3 regions of the Paenibacillus sp. 8b26 genome follow, and region 2 is predicted to be linked to each of the others. Evidence: riboswitches for the same ligand, from Rfam matches in the RefSeq annotation. Region 2 holds a riboswitch; each other region holds the start of a gene.
What was found. Region 2 has a riboswitch for cobalamin ahead of metE (5-methyltetrahydropteroyltriglutamate--homocysteine S-methyltransferase). Riboswitches for the same ligand answer to the same signal wherever they lie in the genome.
Positions count from the first base shown of each region.

Region 1: it holds a riboswitch for cobalamin, as region 2 does, so the genes downstream of both, ACQ4MX_RS15915 (ABC transporter substrate-binding protein) here and metE (5-methyltetrahydropteroyltriglutamate--homocysteine S-methyltransferase) in region 2, are expected to answer to the same signal.
Region 3: it holds a riboswitch for cobalamin, as region 2 does, so the genes downstream of both, ACQ4MX_RS07010 (ABC transporter substrate-binding protein) here and metE (5-methyltetrahydropteroyltriglutamate--homocysteine S-methyltransferase) in region 2, are expected to answer to the same signal.

Region 1 is NZ_CP192445.1:3,446,689-3,452,545, reverse strand. Features, by position in the region: gene ACQ4MX_RS15930 (ATP-binding cassette domain-containing protein) at 1-754, opposite strand, end outside; gene nikC (nickel transporter permease) at 730-1,566, opposite strand; gene nikB (nickel ABC transporter permease) at 1,582-2,511, opposite strand; gene ACQ4MX_RS15915 (ABC transporter substrate-binding protein) at 2,527-4,110, opposite strand; cobalamin riboswitch at 4,318-4,521, opposite strand; gene ACQ4MX_RS15910 (nucleobase:cation symporter-2 family protein) at 5,221-5,857, opposite strand, start outside.
Region 2 is NZ_CP192445.1:3,712,977-3,718,833, forward strand. Features, by position in the region: gene metE (5-methyltetrahydropteroyltriglutamate--homocysteine S-methyltransferase) at 1-1,824, opposite strand, end outside; gene ACQ4MX_RS17105 (hypothetical protein) at 1,802-2,026, opposite strand; cobalamin riboswitch at 1,984-2,179, opposite strand; gene nrdG (anaerobic ribonucleoside-triphosphate reductase activating protein) at 2,470-2,967, opposite strand; gene ACQ4MX_RS17115 (anaerobic ribonucleoside triphosphate reductase) at 2,964-4,913, opposite strand; gene ACQ4MX_RS17120 (AbrB/MazE/SpoVT family DNA-binding domain-containing protein) at 5,209-5,679, opposite strand.
Region 3 is NZ_CP192445.1:1,582,595-1,588,451, forward strand. Features, by position in the region: gene ACQ4MX_RS07000 (ABC transporter ATP-binding protein) at 1-800, opposite strand, end outside; gene ACQ4MX_RS07005 (FecCD family ABC transporter permease) at 797-1,843, opposite strand; gene ACQ4MX_RS07010 (ABC transporter substrate-binding protein) at 1,840-2,844, opposite strand; cobalamin riboswitch at 3,052-3,245, opposite strand; gene ACQ4MX_RS07015 (hypothetical protein) at 3,236-3,397, opposite strand; gene ACQ4MX_RS07020 (histidine phosphatase family protein) at 3,370-4,140, opposite strand; gene cbiB (adenosylcobinamide-phosphate synthase CbiB) at 4,185-5,156, opposite strand; gene cobD (threonine-phosphate decarboxylase CobD) at 5,146-5,857, opposite strand, start outside.

The sequences.
Region 1 (5,857 bases), 270 kb from region 2:
CCAGCAGTACCCTTTGACACATCCCTCCGCTTAATTCAAAAGGGTATGAGGACAAAATATGCTCGGGGTCTGCAAACCCGACCTTCCTCAATAAAGAGCACAGATAAGCCTCCTGCGCTTGAGTAACACGACCTCTGGCCATCTGCACAATCCAGCTCAGCATCTGCCGCACCTGGGGCAACAAGCCCTGAGGGAGGGCTTGCTGCGGTGCAGCAAGGGAGGGAGCGACATCCGCATGCCCCTTCTGGTCGGGTGGCATCCAGCGCCGCCCGTGCAGTCTGAGCGTGTCCGTCAGTTGTGTGCGGACGGTACGGATTGGATTCAACCCGCTCAGCGATTGTTGAATGAGCAGGGCAATGTCCTCGCGACGCAGCCTTTGCCAGCGCCGTTCATCGAATGGGACGATATCCTCCCCGTTGTAGTGTATATGCCCCTGCGTAACGCCGATTCCCGGCTCCAGCATGCCCGCGATCGCATGCGCGGTCAGACTCTTGCCGCATCCGCTCGGCCCGGTTAGAGCCACAATTTCCCCTGGATATACGGAAAAGCTGACATTTCGGAGCAGCGGCTGATTACCGCTTATCCGCATTATTTTCCCATTCGCGCCCGGTTTCCTACCTGCTTCCGCACCTGTTGCTGTGTCAATACGTGTACCCGCTCCTGTGCCTATGCGACATATCTCCAGATGTTCCACGTGCAACATTGGCTTGCGCCCTGCCATATTCCCTTTCATCTGTCCTGTCCCATCCTCCATTCTGCCGCCCCCTTTTCCGAGAATCGGTCTCCCAGAAGCTGGCAAGCAAGCACAAACAGCATAATCGCCAAGCCCGGGAAAATCATGACATGCGGCGCCACCTGAAAATACGACGTCGCATCATGCAGCATCACACCCCACTCCGGCTTAGGCGGCTGTACACCCAGCCCAAGAAAGGAAAGTCCGGCAACCATAAGCACGACTCGTCCAATGTCCCAGACCGCGTACACAAGCAGCTGTGGCAGTACCTGCGGCAACACATAACGTCTCAGCACGCGCACATGTGAATTACCGGATAAACGGGCATATCGGACATAGTCCTCCTGACAGGCTTTTTGAACAAGGGTGCGAATATACCGAACATATCCCGCCCACCGTACCGCAATAATCGCTAAGGTCATGTTTACAAAGCCCGGACCCAAGATACCCACAATCGCCACCGTCAAAATGATATCGGGAAAAGCCAGCACGCCGTCAATGGCCCGCATGACTAACTGGTCCACACGCCCGCGTACATAGCCAATGAGCAAGCCTATCGGCAAACTGATACACAAGGTGGTCACTGTAATCGCACAAGCAATCAGTACGCTGGTCCGAATCCCGTAAATCAGGCGCGACAGTACATCCCGACCCAGATGATCCGTACCAAATGGATATTTCCGACTAGGTGGTGCCAAACGGTTCAGAAGGTCCACATCAAGAGGATCATGAGGAGCAACCCATGGAGCCAGTACCCCGAGCAGCACGATCAGGCCCAGCAGCACTCCTCCTGTCAGTAAGCTCCCTTTGAAGGACAGCCGCATGTTTTTCATTTTCAACTCCCTCCCCTAACGCAAACGCAACCTTGGATCTACAGCCGCCTGGACCACATCTACCAAACACTGAACACCTACGATTAAAAATGCAGCAAAAATGACATACCCCTGGATCACCGGATAATCCCGCTGCGTAATCGCATCTATAAAATACTTGCCCAAACCCGGCCATGAAAAAATCGTCTCTACAATGACATTACCCGCCAGCATAAATGACAAATTTGTGCCTAACAGTGTAATGATCGGCAAAATCGCATGCCTGAATATCTCAAAAAACAGAATATGCTTGCGGGAAAAGCCTCGGGCCTTCGCCGCCTTCACAAAATTCCGGTCACCCAGCTCCAGCATTTGGGCACGCAGCACACGGGCTTGCACAGCCCCCAAACCTGCCCCAAGGGTCAGCGCTGGCAGTACCAAATGAGTCCAATCCTCACGACCCATGGATGGGAGCCAGCCCAAACGAACGGAAAACAGGTAAATCAGCAGAAAGCCAAGCCAAAAAGAGGGAATGGACGATCCCAGCAGTGCAAACAGCCTTCCCAGACGATCGAGCCAACCGCTGGATTTTACTGAGGCGGCCAGTCCCATTCCAAGAGTCAGGACCGTCATGACGGCAAAGCCCGCCGAAGCCAGCTCCACAGTAGCGGGCAGTCTGTTCCACAGTTCGGTTAGCACCGACTCCTTGGATACATAGGAGGTGCCCCAGTGCCCTGTGAACACATCCCGCAGCCAGTTCACATACTGAATATGGAGCGGCTCGCTCAAGCCCAGCTCCTTACGCAGCGCCGTCAACGCCTCCTCAGAGGCAGGCACATTATGCGCGGTGAGCAGAATGGTAGCAGGGTCGCCGGGAGCCAGCCTCATCAGCACAAACGTCAGCGTGGATACAACAAACACAATGATGACAAGCTGCGCCACACGTTCCAGAATAAAACGAATCATAGGGTACGCAGCCCGTTATTCCGCAATATCGGATTGCGCCGTAATGTAGTAATACTCAATCGGATGCGGTGTAAAGCCCTCTACCCCTTTTTTCACCCCAAACACATTATCAGGGTGAACAATAAACGACTGCGGCAAATCCGTATTAATGATATCCAGCGCTTGCAGTGTCACAGCATTACGTTGCGCTGTATCCTTCGCCAGCTTCAAGCTGCCAAGAAGGTTCTCCAGCGGTTTGGAACTATAACGGCTTACATTGGCTTCGCTTTTAGAGGAATAAAACATGTCCATAAAATATTGCGGCTCTCCCGTATGGGCAGTCAGCATGCTGTACATGGCGAAATCCCAATCATTTTTGGTCAGTGCCTCGTCGATATTTTCCACCTTGCGGATCTTCACCTGGATGCCCTCCTTCAGCAGTTGGCTCTGAATCACCTCAGCCATGACCGAAAGCTCTGGACGTTGAGGAAAGGTCAGCAACGTAACCTCGAACGGCTTGCCCTGCTTGGTCCATGTGCCTTGGGCATCCTTCTTCCAGCCATCCTTCGTCAATAGCTGCTCGGGCATTCCGTCCAGCGCTTTACGCTCGACCTTACCGAAGGGGAGAATGCTCGGGAATGGGCTGCTTGCCTCCGTACCATAGCCTCTCATGATCGCACTCACAATAGATGCACGTGGTATCAAGCTGTCCACTACTTTGCGGTTCGCGGCATCCTTGAACAGAGACGACTCCATGTTATACACGATCATATGGGTGCGCAAAGAGGGAGCCGACAGCACTTGCAGCTTATCGTTTTTTTTCAATACCTCCGCGTTATCCACCGGAATATCGGTCGCTACATCTACTTCGCCGGATTGCAGTGCCAGCAGGCGCGAATTGCCGTCCGTAATGAACTTCATCGTTGCTTCAGCCAGCCGGGCCTTCTCGCCCCAATATCCGTCATAACGCTCTACGACCAAGGATTGATCCTTGTTGAACGCTTTAATTTTAAAAGCACCTGTCATCGCAGGGTAGCTCTGCTCATCCTTTATGGACGCTACATCCAGCACAATCGTCGATGGATCAGCCAGATTGGACACCAGCGCCGCATTCGGCTGGTTTGTCGTAATTTTCAACGCCAGCGGCCCGGTTACGTCAATTGACTTTACATCTAGCAAATCCTTCGCCAGATGGCTTTTCTCAATGGAGCGCAGCAGGGAAGCTTTTACACTTTCCGCGTCCATACTCTTTCCATCATGAAAAGTGACCTTATCCTGCAAGCTGAATGTCCAGACTGTGGGGCTATCCTGCTTCCATTCCTTGGCCAGCCAAGCCTCAGGCTCCAGCTTTTCATTCAAACGGACAAGTGTCTCGCCTGCGCCAGAACGCATGACATCCCAGCTATTATCGCCATGCGGATCCACGCCTGACGGCTTCCAGGTATACGCCATCACCAGCTTTTTGTCCGTTGTGGACTGTTGTGCGGATGTGTTTTCGCTCTTGCCGGAGCCGTCCGCCGTCTTATTGGTTGTGGAGCATCCCGAAAGAGCCATAACTACCAGCAGCAGCACCACCCCTGTGCATATGGACCATGAACGCTTTTTACGATTGCTTATCATCTTATTTATCCCCCTCTATCTTGTCATTCACAAATACCTAACGCAAAAAAAAGCATCCCGGACCGCCTGATCAGCAGTCAGAAATGCTTTCATTATAAAATGCCAAAGCTCACCTCAAAGCACCTCTAATCATAGAAGGGATCGGATCGGTTTCAGACATTCCGTAAGCAGCACGCCCAACCACCTCCCCAGCATCCCGTGGGTCTGACAGTGATGTTAAAACAGGCAGGTCTCCTGACTTCAGGCGTATCTTTCAGGCCTTCCCGGTTCTTCACAGTTCCAGTGGCTATTCCGAAAGCTACAGCAATTCCCTGCTGATGCCTGTATACAGTGGCGGGTCCGTGTCGGAATCTACCGAACTTCCCTTTTAAGTGAGCACGTACAACAGCCATCTACATGATCTCAACGAAACCCTGTAGATAGAAAGTCCGGCTCACACCTGTTTTCTTCCTTTATTCTTTTTCATTACGATTTAGGACTATCTTATTTTGTTGTTACAGGCTTGTCAACAAATGTCGCATAATAATTTAAATTTGAACGATACGGCCAGAATCAAGGCTATGACTTTGCGTTGCATGCACGCAATGGACGTGATAAAATTAGGTATAGAGATAACCAACGTGTCCGTATACTAAAAAGAGTCTTCGCCGCTACCAACGGCAAAGACTCTTAGGACTTGAAAGGCTGTGGATCACCACGGCGCGCTAAATGCTTAGCTAAACCCACCGTTAGGCGCCTAACCTAATTACGCGGTGGGTTTTCGCTTGTTCCGAAATTTCCGACGTAGCCAGCGATAAAGTTTACGAATACTAAACACCAGGCTTAGTAACGTAACCATCCAACGCAACACATCGTAGCACGACACAAGGTTGACATCGGCTTCACCCCCTTTCGGGAAGCTGCGCCGTGGTCCGAAAACATCCACCACTATTCAAAATCCATAAGATAGAGTATACCATGACCTCGCCTACCACTCTAGCAAATTCTTCTAATAGAATCTCAAATCCCGATCTTCATACAGGAAGAGGGCTTTATCAATAACTCTATGCCAAAAAGCCGGAAAAAGAGGCTTACGACCTCTCTCCGGCTGTCTTTATCTAATCCTAATTATCAAACCTTCTGCGGAACCTCCGACACTGTAACACCTTTGACCGATTCGGCTTGTTTTTTCGTTAAAACGATGTTCAAGACAATCGCCGTGATCGAGCCGGATACGATGCCGTTTTGCAGCAGCATTTTGGCAAAGCTCGGCAGTTGGTCGAACATTTGGGGCAGCACGGCAGAGCCGAGACCCACCGCAATGCTACATGCCGCGATCAGCAGATTGCTTTCCTTCCGCAAGTCCACTTCTGACAAAATAGACATGCCCGACGCAGCAACCGAACCGAACATAACGATCATCGCCCCGCCCAGCACAGCATTAGGAATCACTGTCGTCAAGGCAGCCAGCTTAGGCAACAGACCAAGAACAACCATAATGCCACCCGCAGCAAAAATAACGTTCCGCGACTTGACGCGTGTCAGCGAAATCAGACCTACATTTTGCGAGAAAGCCGTGTAAGGAAACGCATTAAAAATACCCCCGAGCATAATTGCAAGTCCTTCGGAACGCAAACCATTGACGATTTGCTTCTGCTCCACCTTTTGATCAATCGCCTTGCCTACTGCCAAATAAACGCCCGTAGACTCGACCATGCTGACAATATTAACGATAATCATCGTACATACTGCCATAATGCTAAACTCA
Region 2 (5,857 bases):
GCCAATCCCCGCTTGTTCCAGTGCTTCTACCTCAGCCCGCAGAGCCAGTGCTAACTGTAAAGCGACCTGACTGCGAGGAATATCATTCCGTTCGAAGGACCAGTTCAAAATCGTTACTGGACCTGTCAGCATCCCTTTGACTGGCTTGGAGGTCAACGATTGGGCGAAGGCCGTTTCTTCCACGGTCATCGGTTGATCGAACGACACGTCTCCGTATATAATCGGTGGCTTGACACAACGGGAGCCGTAGGACTGCACCCACCCGTTTTGTGTAAAGGCAAAGCCTTTCAGCTTTTCGCCAAAAAATTCAACCATGTCGGTCCGCTCAAATTCCCCGTGTACAAGCACATCAATGCCGATGTCCTCCTGAATATCAATCCATTCTTTGATTTGCTGCTGAATGAATGTCCGGTACTGCTCGGCAGACCATTCCCCTCTGCGATAGTGCAGGCGGGCTTTGCGAACCTCAGCTGTTTGCGGGAAACTGCCAATCGTCGTGGTAGGCAGTGGAGGCAGATTCAGCTTGTCCTGCTGGATCACACGACGCTCAGCGAAGGGAACGCTGCGTGACTGCGGCTCTTTCGCCAGTAGAGCCGCCATATCGGCCGCGGTCTGTACTCGTGCCGCCGAGCTGTTGAAACGAGCTACCGCGTCCGCACTCTGCTCAAGTTTGGCAAGTGCCGAGGGTTCGCGTTTGCCAAGCGCAGCGGTCAAAGCTGCGATTTCTTCCAGCTTTTCATCGGCAAAGGCCAGCGCTTGCACCAGGTCTGGGTCCAGCTTATGCTCTGCTTCCAGACTGACTGGCACATGCAGCAGACTGCATGATGGCTGTACGATGAGCTGGGCGGCGGTTGTCTGTTTCGCCAGCTGTCCAAGCAGCACAGCTACGTCGTTCAGATCGGAGCGCCATATATTGCGCCCGTCAATAACACCAGCGGCCAGCGTTTTGCCTGCGGGGAAGCCATGCCGGAGCACATGTTGAAGGTTTTCGCCATCATCATGTACAAAATCCAGACCTAATCCCTGTACCGGGAGCGTGGACAGGTGCTCATAATGATCCAGACTGCCAAAGTAGGTTTGCAGCACGATATTTAAGGATGGAGCAGCCTCGGCCAAAGCTTCATAAGCCTCCTGAATAATGTCCAAATCCTCTGCCGGAAATGAGGTGGTCAGGACAGGCTCATCCACCTGCACCCACTGAACGCCTTCCGCAGCCAGCTCAGACAGGACGCGGGCGTACAGTGGCAGGAAGCTTCGTACAATGGCGGCCAAATCCTTACGATCATAGCCTTTGGACAGAGCAACGAACGAATAAGGACCGATCATGACGGGTTTACCTTCAATGCCCAACTCCTGTTTCGCTTCACGATAAGCCTGCAACGGCTTATTCTCGGTGAACACCGGGGTTGCATTCGCCAATTCCGGTACGATGTAGTGGTAATTGGTATTCAGCCATTTGGTCATTTCACTGGCGGTGGCACCCTTTTGTCCACGGGCTATCCCGAAATAGACGGACAGAGGAACAGGCCCATCGGGACGGTAGTTGAACCGTTCCGGCACCAGACCGAACATCACGGATGTATCCAGCATGTGATCGTAATAGGAAAAGTCTCCGACTGGAATTCGATCAATTCCCTTGTCACGCTGCTTGCTCAGATGCTCCAACCGCAATCGTTTCATCTCGATATGCAGTTCACTTTCATCCATGCTGCCTTTCCAGAAGCGTTCCAGTGCTTTCTTCCATTCCCGGTTCCCGCCGATACGCGGATATCCCAGGTTACTGCTGATCAAGCCGGGCAATTCAGGCAATTCGGTTAATGACATGTACTTTTCCTCCCAGGCTGGTAGCCAGTTTATTTTTGCGTACAAAAAAAAGACATTCCTCCCCGGGGTAAAAATGAATAGGGGAAAGAATGCCTCCGTTATTTAAAAATAAAAATTCGGCGACGGCTCTTAACACCTCCCTATCTCCCGTAGGTACTTGCGATGTTGTTGAAATAGGCAGGTCTCCTGACTTACGAATCATGACTTTCAGCGCTCCTTCCCGGTCTGTGGACCAGTGGGTGTATCAACAGCTGAAAATTCCCCGTTTACAGTGGCGGGACCGCGCCGGACTTGCACCGGCTTCCCTTTTAAGCCTGAACTGAATAGAACAGACACCTATCTCCAAGCTATGCGATTATGGTATGACGAATAATTATGCACTCGTATACTTGTTCACCATCATAAGTGAAACTTGCGGGATGCGCAATAGAAACTCCGTTTGAACCTGCAATGAAACGATTAAGTTCATGGAAGCACATTCAAGTTTATTAAAAGCGTTCTGCTCATCAGTACGCTATCCCGTGTTCCCGATCTGAAGCACCTTGAAGCACCGCTCTTGTCAATTACACGCAAAAAAAGACAAGTCCTCCCATAGGGAAAGGACTCGTCTTAAGGCATAACAACTCATGCGAGTATAACATCGCCTCAGGCTAATGTAACGGTAGATCCTGCCAGAATGCTGGCCTTCACATCAACCAGTCGCTGATTGCGGCTGCCTCGGAAGGGAAGAGTCAGATCCTTTTGCTGTTCTACAAAGGGACCGTCCACAACCACATCGCACAGCAGTGCCAACTCCCGCCGGGCCTGATCCGTAAGCAGTTCTTCGTAGACGAAGCCCGTATAGGCCCACACGGTTTGGTCAGGGCAGGCTGCGCGGAAGTCGCGCACAAACTGCGAGCATTCCGCTGCCGAGAAAAAGGGGTCTCCGCCGCAAAGGGTTAACCCGTCCAGCAATGGATTATCGGCGATGTCACGGATAACCTCCTGCTGCCGCTCCGGTGTGAACGGTTCGCCTGAACGGAAGCTCCAGGATGCCGGATTGAAGCAGCCGGGGCAGGCATGGCGGCAACCGCTAATGAACACAACGGTGCGCAGGCCGTGTCCTTCGTTCAGAGATTCCGGAATGTAGCCGCATAAATTCACCGATGCTTCACCCGGTCACGTACCTCGGCTTGTTTTGCGGCGTTGAACCGGACGGTATAATCACCTGTCAGATATCCGGTTACCCGGCGCAAGCGCTGAAAATGCGTATGTTCCTCATCAGCACCGCAATGGGGACAGCTTGTCCCGATAATGCCCTCGTAGCCGCATTCCGGGCAGCGATCTACGGGATGATTGATGGAGAAGTACCCAATGTTTTGATGAAGCGCATATTGTACAATTTTAAGAAACGCCTCCGGGTTATTCCGCGCATTGCCATCCAGCTCAATGTACGAAATCGCGCCAGCGTTGCACAGGTTATGAAATGGGGCTTCGAGGCTGATTTTACGGGCAGCCGGAAGCGTGTAATACACAGGAATGTGAAAAGAATTCGTGTAATATTCACGATCATTCACATCGGGAATGACACCGAAATCCCGCTGATCCAGCAACGTGAATTTACCGGACAGACCCTCGGCAGGCGTAGCGAACAGCGTAATGTTCAGGTTATGCAATTCACTCATCCGATCGCAGTAGACACGCATGGAAGCTATGATTCGCTGCGCCTCGCGGTATACAGCGTCATCCTCCCCGTGGTGTTTGCCGTACAGTGCCTTCATGCACTCAGCCAACCCGATAAACCCGACCGACAGCGTACCATGCTTCAGTACGTTACCCACCTGTTCATCCGGCTCCAGCTTTTCTCCGCCTTCCCATACCCCTTCGCGCATCATAAAGTCTGAGGCCTTGGCCGGCTGGCTGGTCTGTATATGGTAGCGATGCATCAGTCCGTCCACGGCAATACGCAAAACCTCTTCCAGTCTGGTATCAAAGCCATCCCGGTCAGGTGCCTTGCGCTTGCCTGTGCAAATGCCGTATTCAATGCCAAGACGCACCAGATTAATCGTATTGAATGAGAGATTACCCTTGCCGCTCTGACAGTTTCTGCCAAAACGGTCAGCAATGGTGCGGGTGCGGCAGCCCATCGTCGCAATAATGGTATCCGGATCATCTGCGCGGTAATAGGGCAGGTTGAAGGTAGCATCCACATTGACAAAATTGGGATACATACGTTTGCTGGAGCATTCTACTGCCCGCAGGAACAAGTCATAGTTGATATCCCCTTCTGCCTGATTAATTCCTTTTTTGCATTGGAAAATATGCTGTGGGAAAATAGGGGTTTCCCCGCTGCCCAAGCCGCGAATAGTGGCCTCCAGCAATGATTGCGTAACAAGCCGCCCTTCAGCAGAAGTGCACATACCGTAATTCAGTGATGTGAACGGAATTTGCCCGCCTGCCCGACTGCTCATGGTATTCAGGTTATGAATAAGGGATTCGGCGGCCTGCCGGGTTTCCGTCTCTGTTTCTTCCCGTGCAAATGCGTATGAACGAGGGCATGCCTCCTGTAATAGGCTGTTGGCTAAATGTAATTCGTCATCAGGCAGAGCGGGCTCTATTTCTTCTCCGAACAGGCGGAGTCCCTTACGCAGATGCTTGCGGAAAGACCGGGCCACGAATGGAGCGAGATCCCAATCTATTTTATTAGCAGAAACGCCTCCAAATTGGCTGTTTTGCTGAGACTGGAATATGATTGCCACCAGTGCCATAGCAGACATAATGGTTTGCGGTGTGCGCACAGAGCCGTTGCCTGTATTAAAACCGTCTTGCAACAAGCGACCAAAAGGAATAAAGATACAGTTCGTAGTCCCGAGCGCATATTGGTCCAAATCGTGAACATATACATATCCACGGTCAATCGCGTCCGTCAGTTCAGACGGAAGCACACGTAGGCGTGCATACCACTTGGCGTACTCGGAACCGAGCTTGCTCATTTTGCCGCTGAACGATTCTCCATTCAAATTTGCATTCTCCCGTAGCATGTCCAAATCCTGTGCCCCAATGACCCGTTCGCCGATGTCATATAATTGATGTTCCTCCAACACCTTCATCGCAAAACCCTCCATATAGTAAAATATATATTATTCTCCCAAAAACAACATATTGACGATATCGTGTACTAACCAATTGTTTCAGTCTATATATTGTATATATGGATGGATGGAGCGTATGTGACTATTGTCACGTCGATAGGGAGGAGAACGCACAAAAAAGTCAGGTGAAAGTTAGGAACACATCAACAAATACGCTCCTTATTCTACACCTGACGATCGAATATTTGACAGAAAACAATAGGATGGAAATCCATTGGATCTGAGTATTTTTTGTAATAAATTACTGAATAATTTAAAGCAGCTTTTTCAGTTGGGACACCCGGCCTTGTGAGATATCGAGCATTTCGGCATATACCTTTTGCGGCAGGTTGGGATGTTCCTGAATCAGCTTTCGGAGCTTTTTTACCATTTCTCCTTGCTGGACTCTGGATTGCTTGGGCTGCCAGGTTGTATGGTTACGAACCGGCTTGGTATGTTCTTGAGCCTGGATGGCTTCGGTGCTAGTGGGATGTACATGTTCCTCTGTCTTTAATACCTGAATGCAATCGGCGCAAATAAAGCTATCACGAAAATAAGTCAAATGATCAACTGCGCCGCAAAATTTGCAGGATACACCTGTATATTTCCTTAATACAAATCCTTCTTCATTCACGAAAAATTCGAGCGAATCACCAATATTGATATCCATCGTGGTGCGCATTTCCTTGGGAAGCACGATTCGCCCCAATTGATCCAGAGGCCGTGTCATTCCGGTATTTTTCATAAACCTTTCCTCCTTCGATTGTATATCCTGATTATACCAAAAAATATTATTTTTTGCTTTGTTTATTGAAGAAAATATACAATTTTTTTATGCATTTATCATATACCTTCACATGTATCGCCGGGGGCAGAAGATGGTTTATAATATAAATATCGACTGTTGGAGTAAGAGGCTGTGA
Region 3 (5,857 bases), 2.1 Mb from region 2:
CCACTATCCGGATGAGGCAACATTACAGGCTCAACACCATACACATGGCGAATTCGTTCCTCCGTTAACAACTCTGATGAAGCTCCTAACCCCTCAACCATCCCGTCCTTGAGCACAAGCAAATCATCACAAAACTGGGCAGTCAAATTGAGATCGTGCAGGACAGAGATAATTGTCACGCCCGTTTCCCGCCGCCATTCCGCCAGTAGCTCCATAAATTCAAGCTGATAGCGCAGATCCAGATAGGTTGTAGGCTCATCCAGCAGCAAAATCTGTGGCTCCTGCACCATCACCTTCGCCAAAGCCACGCGCTGCCGCTGTCCCCCGCTCAAACGGTCTAACGACCTGTCCGCCAAGTTGGTAAGACCGAGCCTCTCCAGCACACGATCCGTAATGATTTCCGGGTCCATCCCTTTTTCCTTATCCACCTTTTCTCTACCAAACCAGTCCTGATGGGGAAAGCGTCCCATCTCCACAACTTCCCTTACCGTGTAACCCACCGGGGGGAGCCCTTCCTGCTGGAGCACAGCTACAAGACGGGAAAGCTCTTTTCTGCCATAGCTGCTGACCTTTTTACCATATACAAGAACGTTTCCCGAAGTCGCGTGATCCACCCCGGAAAGCAGATGCAGCAACGTCGACTTTCCACTCCCGTTCGGGCCGATGATGCCCCACCAATCTCCTTCGTCTACACTCCAGCTTATATTTTTTAACGCATGGAATTCCCCAAAATCACGAGTCAGACTGGCAATCTCCAACGCCCGGACTCGCGATGCCTGTGGTCCACTTGCTTCTTTCACAGCAGTCCCCCCCTGCGCAGCTTCTTGTTCCGGTACAGGAGATATGCGAAGAACGGTGCACCGACAAAGGCTGTCATGACACCAAGAGGAATTTCCGTCGGAGCCAGCAATGTACGCGCCGCAGTATCGGCCCAAACCATAAAAATAGCCCCGCCCAGCGCGGATAACGGAACAATCATCCGGTAGTCGGGTCCCGTCACCAGACGGATGATATGCGGTACAACGAGTCCCACAAAGCCAATCACCCCGCATACCGAGACAGCCGCAGCCGTCAGCAGCGTGGATATGATCAGAACGGATAGCTTCGTTGCATCTACATTAACTCCCATATGAGCTGCCTGACGTTCACCCAAAGCCAGAATATTCAGCACTCGTGCCCGGTTCCACAGAAACACCAGCCCAATGACCACATAAGGCAAAAGGATGCCTGTATACGACCAGCCGCGCAGACTAAGGCTCCCCATTGTCCAGTACAATATTTCATTAACCGTCTCCTTCGACATGGCTGTCAGAAAAGAAACAACCGCACCCAGAAAAGATTGCATCACCACGCCTGATAAAATAAGGCTTTGCGTTGGAATTTTTCCGCCTTCCCGCGCCAACGTTAGCACCATCCACAACGTCAGCATTCCAGTCGTAAATGCCACCAGCGGCAGTGTCCATACGCCTACAAACGAAAATCGAAGCCCCCAATAAATCAGCACTGCTGCCCCTACCGAAGCACCCGAGGATACCCCCAGCGTGTACGGATCAGCCAGCGGATTGCGCAGCACACCTTGAAATCCGGCTCCCGCCAGCGCAAGCGCTGCGCCTACCAGCATTCCCAGTAAGACACGCGGCAGTCTGATCTTCAAAATAATCTGCTCTGTGGATGGATTCCAATCCGGTGTAAACGTCTCACCTAACCACGGCAGATGGTTGACCAGAATACCCGTGATTTGGCTGACGGGAAGCTTGGCCGAGCCGATGCCGAGACAGAGCAACAGCGTCAGCAGCAATAAGGCAAGACCTGCCCCTCCAAAGCCGATCAGTCTACGAGTCATTTGAAAATTTCAGGATACACGCCCTTGGCCACTTCCTTGAGACCTTCCGTTACACGCGGACCCGGACGACTGATCAGATTATCATCCACGGCAAACACCCGGTTTTGACGAACAGCCGATATTTGATCCCAGCCACTGCGGGCTTTGATGATATCGCCGAGCGTCTGGCCTGTTTTGTCGTCCTTGACATTTTTGCTGTATAAAATTACGTCCGGATTCGCCGCTATAATATTTTCCTCACTGATCTGGTACCAGCCCTTTTGGGTTGCAGCGACATTTTCCCCGCCCGCCAAAGAAATCAGCTCATCCATAAACTCTCCCTTGCCAACCGTCCAGCCGGGTGAAAATTCGACGTATACTCTCAGCTTCTGCCCTTTGCCGATATTTTTAACACCGTCTTTCACTTCCGCAACATCTGCTCTCATCTTGTCGGTTACCGCTCTCGCTTCTTTCTGATGGTCAGTGATCTTCCCGTACAATTCAATGTTAGCCATGACATCTTCAACCGTTTTCGGCTCGGTTTTAAAAATCATGATTCCCAGGTCACGCAGCTTGGTCGTCGCCTGCTCACTGAGCGATATTCCTGCAAAAACGACTTCGGGATTCGCGGCGATGATCGCCTCTTCATTCGGCTTCATAATACCGCCCACTTTGGGCTTCTTCGTAGCCGCTTCCGGGTAATCGGAATAGTCGGATACGCCGACAATTTCCTTATCCAGTCCAATGGCGAACAGCGCCTCGGTTTCAGCCGGGGAGACGGAAACGATTTTGTCCGGCGCTTTTTTGAACGTAAACTCCTGTCCGGTCGCATCCTTAATGGTCAGCGGGTAGACCGTTTTTCCCGGAGACTCCTGAGCGGTTGCTGTCTGTCCTGGTTGCTGTGAGGCTTGATCCCCTTTATTTTCAGCGTTCTTTCCGTTAGCTCCACATGCACTCAGCACAACCGCCAAAATCAGAGCCAATAAGCCTGTAGTCCAGACCTTCATTTTATTTCCTGCCATGATTTACACCCCTCCATATAAATTCTTTTAAGATCGTCACTTGAACATCATCCGATATCTGCTAAATCCAGCCTTCTTTTCCTTTCAAAAAACCCCTGCATCCTCAGATAAGGACACAGGGGTCACGTTAGCGCAGATCGTACGCAGGCGGCAGTTTCTTCCGCATGGACAGTCACTGCGAACACGTCATCCTTTCCTCGAAGGACTATGGTGACAGGCGGACGGGCAGGTATCCTGACTTACAGAAACATGCGACAGCCTACTGCTCATTCATATGCTTTGTGGCACATAAAGCATAGCGGGCTGGCATTTTTCCATTTACAGTGGCGGGACCGCGCCGGATTCACACCGGCTTCCCTTTTAACAGCGCACCGGAAAGAACCCGAGGGTTTCATCCCGCTGCACCGACCTCGTCTGCTGGATATTTGATGTAGTGTTGGTCAAGCCGTTCTTTTACTTGATGATTATAGGTTAAAAAAGACTGGCTTACAACCCAAACCGCCTGTTCACCTGCCCCTATCTGACCTAAAAAGAAAGCACCTCTCCTATCCACTGGTGTCGCTCTCCCAGCCTCAACCGAATCGTAATTGCCGCTCCCGGCTTCGGATTCAAACTCCAAAAATCATGACCCGGTACCAGCATACAAGCCAACTGACGAATCACTCCACCATGCGTGACGACCAGCACAGAAGGTGGAGCATCAGGCATGCCTGTTTTCTGAACATCCATCATTTTACGCCACTCATACAAAGAGTCTAGGAATTCATCGAGGCGGTTCACAAAGTCTGCCCAAGGCTCTCCCCCCGGCGGTGTAACTCGTTGCGGCTCATCAATCCACGCGCGGTACAGCGCCACATCCTTGAGCATGTCATACGTTTTTCCATCCCATTCCCCAAAATGAAGCTCTCTCAGACGTGATTCCATGATGACAGACCAAGCAGACCTATTAGATAGGAAACGTTCAGAATCCCATTTCGATGTCAGCTCCAACCGTGATTCCGGTTTCAATTCGAAGTGGGTTCCCTCTCCAAGCTCTGGTCCCAGTTCCGATTTCGGCAAAATGATCTGCAAGGTCTGACGGCAACGTATCAAGTCACTGCAATAGATTCGGACAAAGGAATGCCTCTGTAATTTTTCCCGCAAAGGCTCTAGTTCTTGCTCTGCTCCCGGTAGCAATCCCAGATCGAAGTGCCCCAGGTACCGACGTTCCCTGTTCCATAAGGTTGTGCCGTGCCGCACCAGCACAAGTTCCAAGTCCCACTGCTGATGTTCTGTAAAATAATGCTCCAAGGTCATATCGCTTCCTGCTCTATTGGCAGCATTCGGTGCGTCACGCTTCATCACGGCGTCCACCCCAGTGCATAGCATCCGGCGGACACGAACAGGCACAACCCCACAAACATACTGGACACGGCAAACATCAGCCGGATCGTATGCCGAATATCATCCGGCTCCATCGGTCGCACCAGCTCTCCCATATATGCGCGGAAGGAGCGCACGCCATGATACACATTATAGCCCCCGAGGCGAATCCCCAATGCACCCGCAACTGCTGATTCTGGAAAGCCACTGTTCGGACTGGGATGCAGCCGCGCATCTCGCCTTACCATACGCCAGCTACGTCCAGCATCATGCCCATAAACCCACGCCGCTACTACCAGCATACCCGCTGTCAGGCGTGCCGGAATGTAATTAGCGACATCATCCAGACGTGCCGAGGCCCAGCCCAAATGCAGATACTTTTCATTTTTGTAGCCAACCATGGAATCGAGGGTATTCACGGCACGATAAGCCAGCGCTAATGGTGCTCCCCCGATCAGGGCATAAAAAAGCGGGGAAATAATCGCGTCCACGATGTTTTCAGCCACCGTTTCGACGGTACCGCGCACAATCTCAGGCTCATCGAGCTGCTGCGTATCCCGCCCGACGATCATTCCCAGCTCCCGGCGTGCCGCAGGCAGATCACCCGCCTTTAATTCGCGATACACTGCCAGTCCGGCGTCCTTTAGTCCTTTGGAAGCAATCGTGGTGGCGATCAGCACAATTTCCGCGCCGACAGACAGCCACGGATGAATCCAGGCGAGCAAGCGCAGTAACGCCCAGCCAAGCGCGAAGGAGCCGCCCACCACAATCAGTGGTAACAGCAAGCCAGCGCGTTTCAAACCACGGTCACTGTGAACCCGGCGGCGAATCGCCTTTTCCAGGGCAGAAATGGCATGTCCCATGCCGATGACCGGATGTGGAAACCACCTCGGATCGCCGATCAGCCTGTCCAGAAGATATGCAGCCATCATGATCAAGCTAACCGTCACGCCGCCGTTCCTCCTCCAGCACTTCGCCCAATACAGACAGCAGCATGTCGTTGGCTTCCGTGTCCTTGACTGCAATTCGAAAATGGCTCGTCGTCAGCCCCGGGTACATGGCACAGCTCCGTATAAGAATCCCGCGCTGTCCAAGCGCCTGTTGAATGGCTGATGCGCTCCACGTCCCCGGCGCCCGTGCCAGGACGTAATTCGCTTCACCGGGGATGACACCGCAGCCCCATTCCGCCAAAGCGGTCAGCAGACGGCTACGCTCCGTAGCAATCAGCTCCCGCGTGCGCCGCTCGTACGCCTCACCACTCCGCAAACACGCCTCTCCAGCCAGCAACGCCAGTCCGTTCACGCTCCAGGTCACCTGCTTGGCCGTCATTCGCCGGATATAATCCGGATGAGCAACCGCGTAGCCCAAGCGCAAGCCCGGAATGGCATAAAATTTCGTCATCGACCGGATTAAAATCACATGAGGATACCGATCCAGCACAGGCAGCAGTGAAATTTGCCGCTCCAGCGGGATAAAATCAATAAACGCTTCATCCACCACTAGCACGGTGTCCGTTTTCCCCGCCGCCTCTGCCAGCTCGCGCAGCTCCTGATCGCCGTATTGCACACCGTTCGGATTATTCGGCTGACCTAGGAACAGAACATCCACCTGCTCCATAAGCTGAAGTATGTCTTCCACGTCCGCCTTCCAT